4 regions of the Virgibacillus xinjiangensis genome follow, and region 3 is predicted to be linked to each of the others. Evidence: riboswitches for the same ligand, from Rfam matches in the RefSeq annotation. Region 3 holds a riboswitch; each other region holds the start of a gene.
The links. A riboswitch is a leader RNA that binds a small molecule or an ion and turns the genes downstream of it on or off. The one in region 3 is predicted to bind thiamine pyrophosphate.

Region 1 (3,114 bases), on a different contig from region 3:
GAGAGAATAATAATAGTTTTTGTCGAAATGACTTAGATTCTGTAAAGCGGTTGTTAATCATTTTTAGAAAGTTAATAGGTTTTGTAATCTATTTGTAATAATAGAGGCTCAAGATTGCTGCCGTCGGCTTGTCGTTGCCAATGGACAGAATGGTTCCATTGGCTACTCTCATAGGAACTGCTATGATAAATGGTAAATTGCTTGAAGAAAGGGAGGGTCCGTGTTGATGAAATGAAAGAAATGGATCACCGAACATAAAGCGGCTGTCTGGCTGCTTGTATTGCTTATCACGTTATTATGGGGCTATGCCTGGGTAGTGATGAAGGCAGCCCTCGAATACATGGGTCCTTTCATGTTTTCCTCTTTCCGTTTCGGGACAGGTGCGGTCACTCTGTTGCTCGTCGTCTGGATCATGAAAATCGGCCTGCCGCCGAAAGAATATTGGAAGCATCTCATCATCGTCGGGATCCTGCAGACGGCTATCGTTTTCCTGCTGGTCATGTACGGCCTCATGTTTGTCGATGCCGGAAAGTCGTCGGTTCTGCTATATTCCATGCCGATGTTCAGCAGCCTGTTGGCAGTGAGGTTCCTCCATGAAAAACTGACACCAGCCAAATCAATCGGTTTGGCTATCGGCATGATCGGACTGCTGACGATTTTAGGATGGGACATCTGGATTGGTCAGCCCGCTGAAGTGATCTTCGGTGAAGTTTTGATCATTATTGGCGCTTTTTCTTGGGCGGTATCGAATACATATTTCCGCCTGCACGTGCAGGATCTGCCAAAAATCCAGTCGTCCGCTTATCAAATGCTGTTCGGGGCCATCGCTATCATCCTGGTGACAGTTTTTACAGAATCGGGCGAACCGGTGAGTTGGAACCTTGACCTCATCTATTATATTCTGTTCTCCGGGGTTCTCGCATCAGCCCTATGTTTCACCGTCTGGTTCATCATCATGAGCAGGCTGGATATGGTGAGCGCGACCATATCAACACTTCTTGTTCCGATTTTCGGCCTCCTGTTCAGCAGTATTCTATTAGGGGAAACCATGACAATAGGGATTCTGGCAGGCTCCGCGATGATCATTACAGGAATCATCATTGCTACCGTCAGATGGAAACACCCCCGGGTCGGAGACAGCCACGCTCGGAGTTCCTAAATCCTATACCCGAAGTCCAACATGCAAAGCCACTTAAAAAAGAAAGTGCCCTCGGCGTAAAGCCGTGGGCGTTTTCTGCTGTTTGGGCAGGATCAGTATTCGCAGACACTCCAGCAGTATGCAACAAGCTGTATTTTTTTCCATTCTAAATCCCCTTTACAAAATTCGAAAGATTGTATACCATAAAGACACATGAAAACTGCATAACCGACAACAAGCACTAGGGGAGCTGTCCGAAAAGGCGGCTGAGAGGATACATGTCTGACCCTTGGAACCCGATCTGGATAATACCAGCGTGGGGAAGTGCAGTTCACTGTATGATACATGAGATGATGAATCGATACGTGCAAACTGCATTCCCGCGGGAGTGCAGTTTTTTTGTACATATCCAAAAAAAGGAGGAAAAAACATGAGCAATAAAAGTTGTGGGACAAGCAGAATCGCGGGGTGTCAATTCACCCTGTATCCGATGAGCGACAAATTCGTCGATATCATTCTCGGGGCGTTGGAAGAGGTGGATACATCGAAGGTATGGAAGGATACCGATGACGTGAGCACCTGTGTACGCGGCAAGATGACACATGTATTCGATGTGACCAAGGCGATCTTCTTGCATGCAGCTAAAACAGGGGACCATGTGGCAATGAATGGGACATTCTCCATCGGCTGTCCAGGAGACACGGAAGCCGATGCTTATATGGATGAAGCGGATGAGCCATTGAATGAGGAAAAATCACAACAGATCTCCCAACAGGCAGGGTGCAAGTTTTCCCTATATCCAATGGGCAGAGAGGATTATATGGACGCAATCTATAAACAGATCGATCTATCCAAACACCGCAACGTAGAAGTCAGCCATGCCCATTACGCCACCCGTCTGGACGGTGATGTGAAGGATATTTTCCAGGCGCTGCATCAGTCTTTTGACAGCGTGCAGGAAAAGGTCTCCCATGTGACCATGACGTTTGCGATTTCAGCGAACAGCCCATCAAATCAAGCATAAGGAGTTGAAAATATGACCAAGCATTGGAAATTGAAAGAAATTGTCCTGATGTCCGTATTGGGTGTTGTTTTCGGTGTCATCTATTTGGCTTTTTTCCTTGTCGGGCAGGGGATCCGAAATGTGCTGGTTCCGTTTGGATTGGCACCGTTCGGCTACGAGATCATCTTCGGCATCTGGTTCATTGTGTCGATCATGGCAGCCTATATCCTGCGCAAGCCTGGCGTCGCTTTTACGGCAGAGGTGATTGCCGGTGTTGTCGAGGTCCTGCTCGGTTCTGCAGCAGGTCCCGGTTTGATTCTTGCTGCCGCCATCCAAGGTTTGGGTGCAGAAGCTGCATTTGCGGCAACGAAATGGAAGGATTATCGCCTGCGTATATTGGTGCTGTCGGGAGTTTCCGCCGCCATTTTCAGCTTTGTCTGGAACCTGTTTTCTGCCGGTAATATTGCTCTCGCACCATGGCTGATTGTTTCTACACTGATTGTAAGGATGATCAGCGGTGCGCTGCTTGCAGGTGTACTTGGCAAGTGGCTCAGTGACCAGCTGGCCAAAACCGGGGTCCTGCGAGGCTATGCTTTAGGGAAGGAATTGCAAAGGAAGCGGAAATATGGAGTGGCATAAGGGAAGAGGGAGACCGATGATCGAAGTGCGTGATTACTCCTTTTCCTATGAGGAGGATGGGCAGCCCTTGTTTGACCAGCTAACCTTCAACCTTTATCCAAATGAGGTGACACTTCTGATGGGGGCGAGCGGTGCCGGGAAGAGCAGCCTCGCCCTTTGTCTGAATGGGCTTTATCCTGATGCAGTAGAAGGAGTTGCCTCCGGGGATATCTTTTTTCACGGGAAAAACATCCGCGAGTTTGAGAAGGGAGAGCTGAATCAGGAGATCGGCATCGTCTTCCAAGATCCGGAAAGCCAGTTTTGCATGATAACCGTGGAGGATGAGTTGGCCTTC
Region 2 (3,114 bases), on a different contig from region 3:
AGGTACTGCTGGTGTCGGCCAAAAGAACAGTGAAATCAGATACGTAATACCAATTAACACAAAATAGGACACATGCCCATTGATCATCATTCGTTGAATCGGCTGTATCATTTTGCGATCGGCTCCTAAATCTCTTAGTGAATTCAACAGTGCCAGCATAAATGTAATAATCAGGAAAATACTGAATAATTCCTGTGCCGCTACCAGATTGGCATTGAAAATGGCAGTGAATCCATCAAGCAGACTTCCTTTATATACCCAAGCAATGACAAAGGTTCCTAATAATGTAGGAAACACCACACCTTTGCGAAGAATCAGACAACAATAATAGCAAACGTGAACAGACCGTATAACCAATGGGAAATTTCCAACCCCATACAGACCACGCCTCTCATCAAAATTAGTTATACAGCCTATGCAAGCTCCATTAAAAACGCTACCTTCCATGTTTAATCATCTTATCCATGGGAATATCAAATATAAATCTAATTTAGAGGAGGCGTTTGAAATGAAACCATTCATTAAAGCTTATACGAATGATGAACAGTTGAAGACGGACGTAAGCGTTTTAAAGGATAAAGGTATCAACAAGGATGATGTTTATGTTATTTCTCATGATGAAGATCGAACAGAACGAGTAGCCGGTGGAGCAGACGCCAAAACCATCGGTATGGATGAAATGGACTTCTCCGATTATGTAGGGACCATGTTTAAGAGTCAGGGAGATGAACTCCGGACAAAACTGAAAGACATTGGCTTCTCTCAGGAGGAAGCCGAGCAATATGAGGAAGAAATGGACGAAGGAAAAATCTTCCTGATTGTAACGAATAATGAAAATGTAATGAATTACTTGGCTTAAGATACAGAAACGGACTGGTATGAAACCAGTCCGTTCTTCTCCCCACTATTTTTCATGACACACATTAATAAACCGTCTTACTCCTCCATACCAACACATTCATGGCAATATAATTCTCCGTCCTTTTGTTCTCCATCAAAGAAGCCATTTTCACAATAAATTTCTTTCCCACAAATCGTGCAATGTCCCACCAACTCTTCCAAGGATATCCCCCTTTGATTTGTAATCCCGGTCATCCTATATATTCTATTTAAAAGTAATTCCTTTGTGTCATAAAAGTATCTTTCATGTGAGCGAATCCAATAAAGTCATTCATTTCTTAATAGAATTCTCGGCTGCTTATGAAATAAGAAGAAGACTACAAAGGTACTCAGGATGAAAGATGGAAGCATATAGGACCCATTATACAGCAAAGAATACAACCATGCCGGCTGCCCTTCTACCGCAGAACCAAAGAACACGATGCCAGCTGTATAATGGCCTAGAAAACGAAGTGCGGATCCGAGTAATGCTCCTGCTGTAATATAAGATAGATAGGTTTTCGTGTGGCCATTTTTAACAGCCTGCTGAATTCGACGTGCAAACACCCCGGCAAATCCGATTACTGTAAATGCTACCAGATAATCCAGCAGACCTTGAATCGGATGCAATATATAGGCTGTACCTGTCGCCACCTGTAAAACTCCCCATAGAAACCCTGATAATAACCCGCCTTTTAATCCCCAGCGGAATGCAACAATAAATACAGGTATCATTGCGAAGGAAACAGAGCCACCCATTGCCCATATCTTGAACGATAGGAATGGCAGTATATCCAGTAGAAGAGCCAAAGCAGTGAATACGGCCACTTCTATCAGGAATAGTGTTTTTCCAAACTTCATTTTAATATTCTCCCCTTCCGTCTTGCCGTTTTTCTGCACACAAAAAAAGCAATGCCAAAGGGGAAGACTTCCTGATGGAAACAGTTCCGCTCACATTACTTTTCAACCATCAAGAAAGCCACCATCCCTACGCTAGTATTAACTAACAGGTTCAAAGGGTCTGAACGATCCGTCCACTCTCAGCCAAATGGCTCCCCCTGCAGGCTTTCCATTCACTTTTTTTGTTACTAGTATTGTATCCTAGCTCTCTTCTCAATTCAATAAGGAAAGTACCAACTTTAAATCTATTTCCCTATGATCCCTTTCCTTTCCACCTTTCAAGAAAAATTTCTTTTTCCATGAAGGCTCTCAATTATTATTACCTAAATCATATATATTTGAATTAAAGATGTTTTTCCTTGACTTTCAGTATTTATAATTTTATACTAAGTAACATAAAGTAACTAACGTTGAGTAACTAACGTTGCATAATTTCTTTTGGAGGGATATTGAATGGCAAAAACAACTTGGAACGTGGATACAGCGCATAGTGAAGTGGGATTTACCGTCAAGCATATGATGATTTCCAAAGTCAAAGGTGCTTTCAATGATTTTGAAGCAGTAATTGAAGCTGACGTAGAAGATCTAACGGATTCTAAAGTGGAAGTTACAATTGACGCAGCAAGTATTGATACTAGACAAGAAGGCCGCGACGACCATCTTCGTGGCGAAGATTTCTTCGATGTCGAAAAACACCCGAAGATTACCTTTGTTGCCACAGATATCAAAAAGAAGGGAAGCAACCAGTACGATGTGACTGGCGACCTGACCATCAAAGGCACAACAAAACCTGTGACGGTTGATGTTGTCTACCAAGGACAGAGCAAGGACCCGATGAGTGGAAACATCGTTGCTGGTTTCAATGCAGAGACAACCATTAATCGTAAAGATTTCGGGTTGACATGGAATGCACCTGTAGAAACAGGTGGTGTCCTTGTAGGAGAAGAAATCAAAATTCATTCGGAAATTGAAGCCCATAAAGCTGAATAACAGAAACGCAATAGAGGCAGGAGCATCCCGATGGTGGACCTGCCTCTTTTCTATTCCTCCATCCTATTCCCTGTTTGAATTCATCTCTGTTGAGGTAAACTACCTATAAAAAGGAGGATTGGGAATTATGGGTTTGAATGTAGCACAAAAGTTGATCAAGGACCACTTGGTATCTGGTGAAATGAAGCCCGGAGAAGAGATCGGTCTGAAAATAGACCAGACTTTGACCCAAGACGCAACCGGTACGATGGTCATGTTGGAATTGGAAGCTATGGGTCTGGATTATGCTAAGACAGAAGTCTCCGCTCAGTATGTTGACCATAACCTTATACAAGTAGATAGTAA
Region 3 (3,114 bases):
TGTGGCGGGAGGAGCCATTGTATCCGGCTCCTTTCAAGGTTTTGACCAGTCTTACTTGATCGATTCCCTGCAAAAACTAGGCCGCCAATTTGTCGGGGTAACCCAGCTGCCTGTTGAAACATCGGATGAGGAAATCATCCGGTTGGACAAGCTGGGCATCCGTGGTCTTCGATTCAACATCCGCCGGGGCGGTTCGGAGGATCTTTCACAAGTGGAGAGATTTGCTCAAAGGGTCCATGCATTGGCGGGATGGCATGTCGAATTATATATCGATTCCAGGCAACTGCCACCACTCCGGTCGATGATCGAGAAACTCCCCGCCGTGTCCATCGACCATCTAGGTTTATCCAAGGCCGGTTTTCCAACGCTTCTATCCTTGGTGGATAAAGGGGGGAAAGTGAAAGCGACAGGGTTTGGCCGAATTGACTTCGACCCGCGAGAAGCCATCAAAGAGATCCACGCCATCAACCCCGAGGCATTGATGTTCGGGACGGATTTGCCGTCCACCAGGGCAAAAAGGCCCTTCAGCCCATCTGATGTCGACCTGATCATCGAGGCCCTTGGCGAAAAGCAGGCGGAGCAGGTGTTATACAAAAATGCGGCGAAGTGGTATTTGAAAGAAGAGCATGTTTAACTGGGAAACACCCTATAGAGGAGGCATGGGGATGCCTGCTGTATAGGGTGTTTTTATGTGAGGAGGAGAGGAAAATATACGTTTCCTCATTTCCCGGGAAATAACGACATATTCCTTTTTATTTCTATAAGGAATTCTATTAAAGTTCTACAGGAACTGGAGCTCAGGCCGTGCGGGGCTCCACTCAGGCGAGAGGCGGTGCTACTTGGGCCGCGCACCCGCCCATTCAGGCGCCAGCCCTCATCCCTATTTTAACGAAACAAAATTGATTGACTGTTGACAATAAAATTGCAAATGGTACAATTCAAATAACCAATACAATAATTGCCATTCACTAGGGGTGCCTTTCAAAAAGGCTGAGATCAAAGTATGGACTTTGGGACTCTTTGAACCTGATACGGTTGAGGCCGGCGTAGGGAAGTGAAGAACGGACTGTCTATTTTTGTCGTTCCAACCACTTTCCCTTAGCCGGAAAGTGGTTTTTTTGGTTGGTCAGATTTTTGGGAGGAGGTGCTGCTTTGGAACAACGAAACGACCATGGCATGGAGCGGGGAGAATTGCATGTCATCTCGACCGGCCGCCAGTCATCGGAGACGTTAGCATCGATAGCCGAAGAAATACATGACTATGTGGATGTCTTCCATCTCCGGGAAAAAGCTTGGTCTGACCGGGAAATGGTCGAAGCGATCGAATGGCTACTGGCCATGGGGATACCACCAGAAAAAATCGTGGTCAACCATCGTATAGATGTTGCACATGTCACGGGTGTGAAGGGAGTGCAATTGGCCCATCACAGTATTGATGTATCTACCGTGCGAAATGCTTTTGGCCATTTGTCGATTGGCTGTTCCGTCCATTCCGTGAAAGAAGCTGTTTCCGCTTCGGAACATGGTGCGGACTATTTGTTGTTCGGCCATATCTACCCCACTTCATCAAAGCCCGGGTTGGCACCCAGGGGATTGGAAGGTCTCCGCCAAGTCGTGCGAAGTGCCTCCGTCCCCGTGATTGCGATTGGCGGCATTACACCGGAGAACACCCGCGAGACCATACAGAACGGGGCAAGCGGTACTGCCGTATTATCCGGTATCCTATTGGCCGAAGATCCATTAGAAAAAGCTATCGCATATAAGGAGGAATTGAGAAGGGTGGCTGAAGATGAACAAACAATATGATTCCATTGTTGTCGGGGCAGGAGTGATCGGCTGTTCGATTGCATTCCAGCTCAGCAAACGTGGGCATCGAGTATTGGTGGTTGAAAAGAATGAGGTCGGCCAAAAAGCTTCCAGTGCCGCTGCTGGCATGCTGGGGGCGCAAAATGAAATCAAAGATGATAGTCCATTGCTTGCTATGGCGCAGAAAAGCAGGGCCATGTTCCCGGAATTGGCCGAAGAGCTGAAAGACCTTTCCCATATGGATATAGAACTCATCCAAAGCGGGATTCTTCGCGTGGCGCATACGGAAAAAGAAATGGCCGAGCTGGAAGCGGCCGCCGCTTTTCAGCAAGCAAAGGGAGAAACAGCAGAATTTCTAAATGCAGCAGAGGTAAAAGAAAAGGAACCCGAAATTTCGAGTACTGCACTAGGCGGTTTGTACATGCCGGATGATGGCCAGATTTCGCCTCCGCTCTTGTGCCAAGCATTGGCACGGTCGGCAGCTGTTTTAGGTGCAGAATTCAGGGAGCATACAGAGGTGACTGGGCTGGTAAAAAATCATGGCAGCGTCTCCGGTATACAGACGGCAATGGATACTTTCCATGCCGATTCCGTCATCGTGGCAGGAGGTGCCTGGAGCAGGCAAATCATCGAAAAAACAGGCCTGTCCTTGGATGCCTACCCGGTAAAAGGGGAATGTTTTTCTGTCCGGTACGATCATCCTCTGGTCACGTCCAGCATTTTTTCGTCTTCGGGCTATATCGTCCCGAAAGCTGGTGGGAGACTGATCATCGGTGCAACGGAGAATCCCGGCACTTTTGACGAGTCCGTCCAACTGGAGTCCCTTCATCAAATGATGCATTCGGCCATGGAGATCCTTCCAAAATTAAAAGATGCCAAGTGGGAAAAAGCATGGGCTGGAATCCGGCCGCAAACAGGAGATGGCCTGCCCTATCTCGGTGAGCATCCCTCAATCAATGGGTTGTTCACTGCCACCGGTCATTATAGGAATGGGATGTTATTAGCCCCGATAACAGGAGTCGTGATGGCCGACCAGATCGAAGGCAAGCAGACGGATGACAGGTTCCGAATAGATAGACTACCTTACAAGGAGGTAAGAATATGAATCTGCTAATCAATGGAGACAAGCTTCAATTACCTGCCAATGTGAACACCGTTGCAGATGTAGTTTCCTATTTTTTCACGAACCAACCGGTTGTCATTGTTGAGCACAATGGAGAAATTTTGGACAAGGATGCCCATCCGACAAGGAAAGTGGCGGATGGGGATAAAATTGAACTGGTAAATTTTGTAGGAGGTGGCTGAGAT
Region 4 (3,114 bases), on a different contig from region 3:
CGCAATCTTTTTCAGTTCTTCAAATTCATCCGGATGATAATAGCGCTCTACTTGCAGATGTTTTTTGGTTGGCTGGAGGTATTGACCAATTGTAACAATATCCACGTTATGTGCACGCAAATCATCCATTGCTTCGATAATCTCCTCTTTGGTTTCTCCGAGCCCCACCATGATACTGGATTTAGTCGGTGTGTTTGGAGCAATTTCCTTCACTCGTTCAAGGAGCTGAAGGGAACGGTCGTACATGGCGATAGCCCTTACTTTTTTAGTAAGACGGCGAACCGTTTCGATATTATGATTGAAAATATCCGGTCCGCTGTCCATCAAGGTATGAAGACTTTCATAGTCACCCTTCATATCGGAAGGAAGTATTTCAATTGTCGCTCCTGGATTTCGTTTGCGGATCTGACGGACGGTTTCAGCAAATACTGCCGCCCCTCCATCTTTCAAATCGTCTCTTGCGACCGCGGTGACCACTACATGTTTCAATCCCATTACTTCGACAGATTCGGCTACCCGCTGTGGTTCTCCCCAATCGAGCTCATTTGGGAGTCCTGTCTTCACAGCACAAAAGCGGCATCCTCTTGTACAGGTATCCCCCAAGATCATGAAGGTAGCTGTTTTTCGTTCACTCCAACACTCATGCAGGTTTGGACAACGAGCTTCCTCACAGACAGTGTTCAGCTTTTTATCACGCATCAAGTGTTTCAGTTTCCTGTAGGATTCATTTGTGTTGATTTTCGTCTTCAGCCATTCAGGTTTACGTATGTACTCTGCTTGCTTCGCCATTGTTAACACGCTCCTTGGATGTATTATGTGTCCATGCTTCCGATGAGTATTTTGTTTCCGCCAGCTGGTGAACTTCCTCCCACTGTTCCTCGGATAGGGTGAATGGATGCAGATGGATTCCAAGACCATCCTCGAATCCTTTCTTGAACGCTGATGTCATTTCCTCATAAGACAACTGTTTACCTGTCAGTTGTGCAATATCTGCTGCTTTTCCGGCAAAGGCCTTGCGCTTCCGTTCCCGGTGCTTTTCGGAGGAGAAACGAAACAAGTCGAAAAGCATCCCAGTATTCATGCTTATTGGTATAGAACCGTGCTGGAGGACTACTCCATCTTTTCTTGTCTGGGCATTGCCAGAGATTTTTTTACCATCTACGACCATCTCATAGAATGCTGGCTTTTCAAAGCAGATGGATGTTCTCTCTCTATCCCGCTTTTTTTCTGGAACAGAAAAGTCTGCAGCAATTCCAATATTTTTGTACCCTTCCAGGACACCTTGAGAAAGGACATGATATGCTTCCTGGACAGAGGTCGGGATGGAGGGATCCTGTTCATTGATGACAAGGCTATAGGTCAGTTCATTGTCATGAAGGACAGCGCTTCCTCCTGTCAGCCGCCGTACAAAATGGCAGTTATGCCTGTGCACAGCATCCAGGTCGATCGTGCTCGACTTTTGAAACCGTCCGAGGGACAGGCTTGGCTTAGACCAACCGTAAAATCGTAATGTCGGAGGAATCTCACCTTTGCTGTGCCACTTCAACAATGATTCATCCAAAGCCATATTGATGGCTGCATCCTGGATACCGCTGTCCAGGTAGGCCCATTCTTTCTCCACATCGTTACCTCCTGTTCCTCATTAAACTGGGATACGGCATTTGTACCCTTTGCGCCCCCATAAAAAAAGAGACTGCACTCACGGAGAATGCAGTCTGACAATATATGAAAAAAAGAGTACATATATAATCAACTGCACTTTCCCACGCTAGCATTATCTAAATCGGGTGCAAGGGTCAGGGCATCTTGCCCCTCTCAGCCGTGGTCCAGCTCCCCTAGTGCTTAAATGGTTATTCGATACTATGCTAACCTATATTCGTTCAATTGTAAATGTTGGTAACAGTGCAGTAATTAATTTTATAACTTTACTTTTGGTTGTGTGCTTTCCTGGATGAGCTGTTTCACGGTCTCTGTCTCTCCTTGATGGAGGAGGTCCACAATTCTGCTGCCGACAATGACACCATCACCCGCATTGCTAAGCTCTCTTGCTTGTGCGGCGTTGGAAACTCCGAATCCTGCCAATACAGGAACATTGCTATATTCTTTGAGCTTTTCCAAGAAGCCTTTCACTTTTTCGTTATGAGTAGCTCTCACGCCGGTAGTGCCGATAACAGAAACAGCATAGAGGAATCCTTCTGATTTCCCAGCAAGTTCTGAAAGCCTTTCATCCGGACTCGTCATGGCAGCAAGCTGGATGAACGCTATGTCTTTTTCGTTCAAAAACCCGTTGATGGTATGCTGTTCCTCCAGAGGGAGGTCGGGAATAATGACACCATCCACCCCTGCTTGATCACAAGCATTGGCAAAACGCTCTGGCCCGTAAATTAGTATGGGATTGAAATAGGTCATGAGAATGACTGGAATGCTGCGTTTTTCTTTAAACGAGGAGAGGTGATCCAATACCATGGAAAGGGATACCCCTTGTTCCAAGGCTCGGATTCCCGCTTCCTGAATGGTTGGTCCATCTGCCACTGGGTCGGAGAATGGTATACCCAACTCCACAGCGGAAGCCCCGCATTCTTGCAAAAAGGTGATACGTTCTTCCAAGATATCCAGACCACCGTCACCAGCCATAATGTATGGAACAAACAGATTTTGGCCTGTATCCTGTTTTTGCTGTAATGTTTTCTTCAATTTTTCTTTCCCCATTTATTAATCCTCCTCGATTCTCTCTTTTACTTGGTCTACATCTTTATCTCCTCGGCCGGATAGGCAGATCACGAGAGATTGGCCTTTGCCCATCTGCTGTGCCAGCTTGACCGCATATGCAACAGCATGAGCACTTTCCAGGGCTGGGATAATTCCTTCCGTTCTGGACAAGTATTGAAACGCCTCCAAGGCCTCTTCATCCGTGATGGAAGTATATGTCACTCTTTCTGTTGCATGCAGGTGGCTGTGTTCTGGACCGACCCCTGGATAGTCAAGCCCTGCAGAAATGGAGAAAGCTTCCTCAATTTGGCCATTGCTGTCCTGCAGCAAGTGTGTCATCGTACCGTGCAGAATACCGACTTTCCCTCCAGAGAGTCCAGAGAGGGTAGCTGCATGTTTATCCGT

Region 1: another riboswitch for thiamine pyrophosphate. It lies ahead of ACFOGI_RS06030 (YkoF family thiamine/hydroxymethylpyrimidine-binding protein); the one in region 3 lies ahead of tenI (thiazole tautomerase TenI).
Region 2: another riboswitch for thiamine pyrophosphate. It lies ahead of thiT (energy-coupled thiamine transporter ThiT); the one in region 3 lies ahead of tenI (thiazole tautomerase TenI).
Region 4: another riboswitch for thiamine pyrophosphate. It lies ahead of ACFOGI_RS15605 (lipoate--protein ligase family protein); the one in region 3 lies ahead of tenI (thiazole tautomerase TenI).

The regions. Positions count from the first base shown of each region.
Region 1 covers NZ_JBHRSA010000025.1:30,505-33,618, forward strand. The annotation lists gene ACFOGI_RS06025 (DMT family transporter) at 281-1,159, shown strand; TPP riboswitch at 1,372-1,478, shown strand; gene ACFOGI_RS06030 (YkoF family thiamine/hydroxymethylpyrimidine-binding protein) at 1,569-2,162, shown strand; gene ACFOGI_RS06035 (ECF transporter S component) at 2,175-2,780, shown strand; gene ACFOGI_RS06040 (ABC transporter ATP-binding protein) at 2,797-3,114, shown strand, end outside.
Region 2 covers NZ_JBHRSA010000028.1:23,041-26,154, forward strand. The annotation lists partial or broken gene ACFOGI_RS06700 (hypothetical protein) at 1-377, opposite strand, end outside; gene ACFOGI_RS06705 (general stress protein) at 509-859, shown strand; gene ACFOGI_RS06710 (hypothetical protein) at 937-1,062, opposite strand; gene thiT (energy-coupled thiamine transporter ThiT) at 1,168-1,740, opposite strand; TPP riboswitch at 1,848-1,948, opposite strand; gene ACFOGI_RS06720 (YceI family protein) at 2,233-2,769, shown strand; gene ACFOGI_RS06725 (aconitate hydratase) at 2,897-3,114, shown strand, end outside.
Region 3 covers NZ_JBHRSA010000042.1:43,918-47,031, forward strand. The annotation lists gene ACFOGI_RS10795 (amidohydrolase family protein) at 1-634, shown strand, start outside; TPP riboswitch at 961-1,070, shown strand; gene tenI (thiazole tautomerase TenI) at 1,153-1,806, shown strand; gene thiO (glycine oxidase ThiO) at 1,790-2,911, shown strand; gene thiS (sulfur carrier protein ThiS) at 2,908-3,111, shown strand; gene ACFOGI_RS10815 (thiazole synthase) at 3,113-3,114, shown strand, end outside.
Region 4 covers NZ_JBHRSA010000057.1:26,406-29,519, reverse strand. The annotation lists gene lipA (lipoyl synthase) at 1-789, opposite strand, end outside; gene ACFOGI_RS15605 (lipoate--protein ligase family protein) at 761-1,621, opposite strand; TPP riboswitch at 1,744-1,847, opposite strand; gene trpA (tryptophan synthase subunit alpha) at 1,918-2,709, opposite strand; gene trpB (tryptophan synthase subunit beta) at 2,713-3,114, opposite strand, start outside.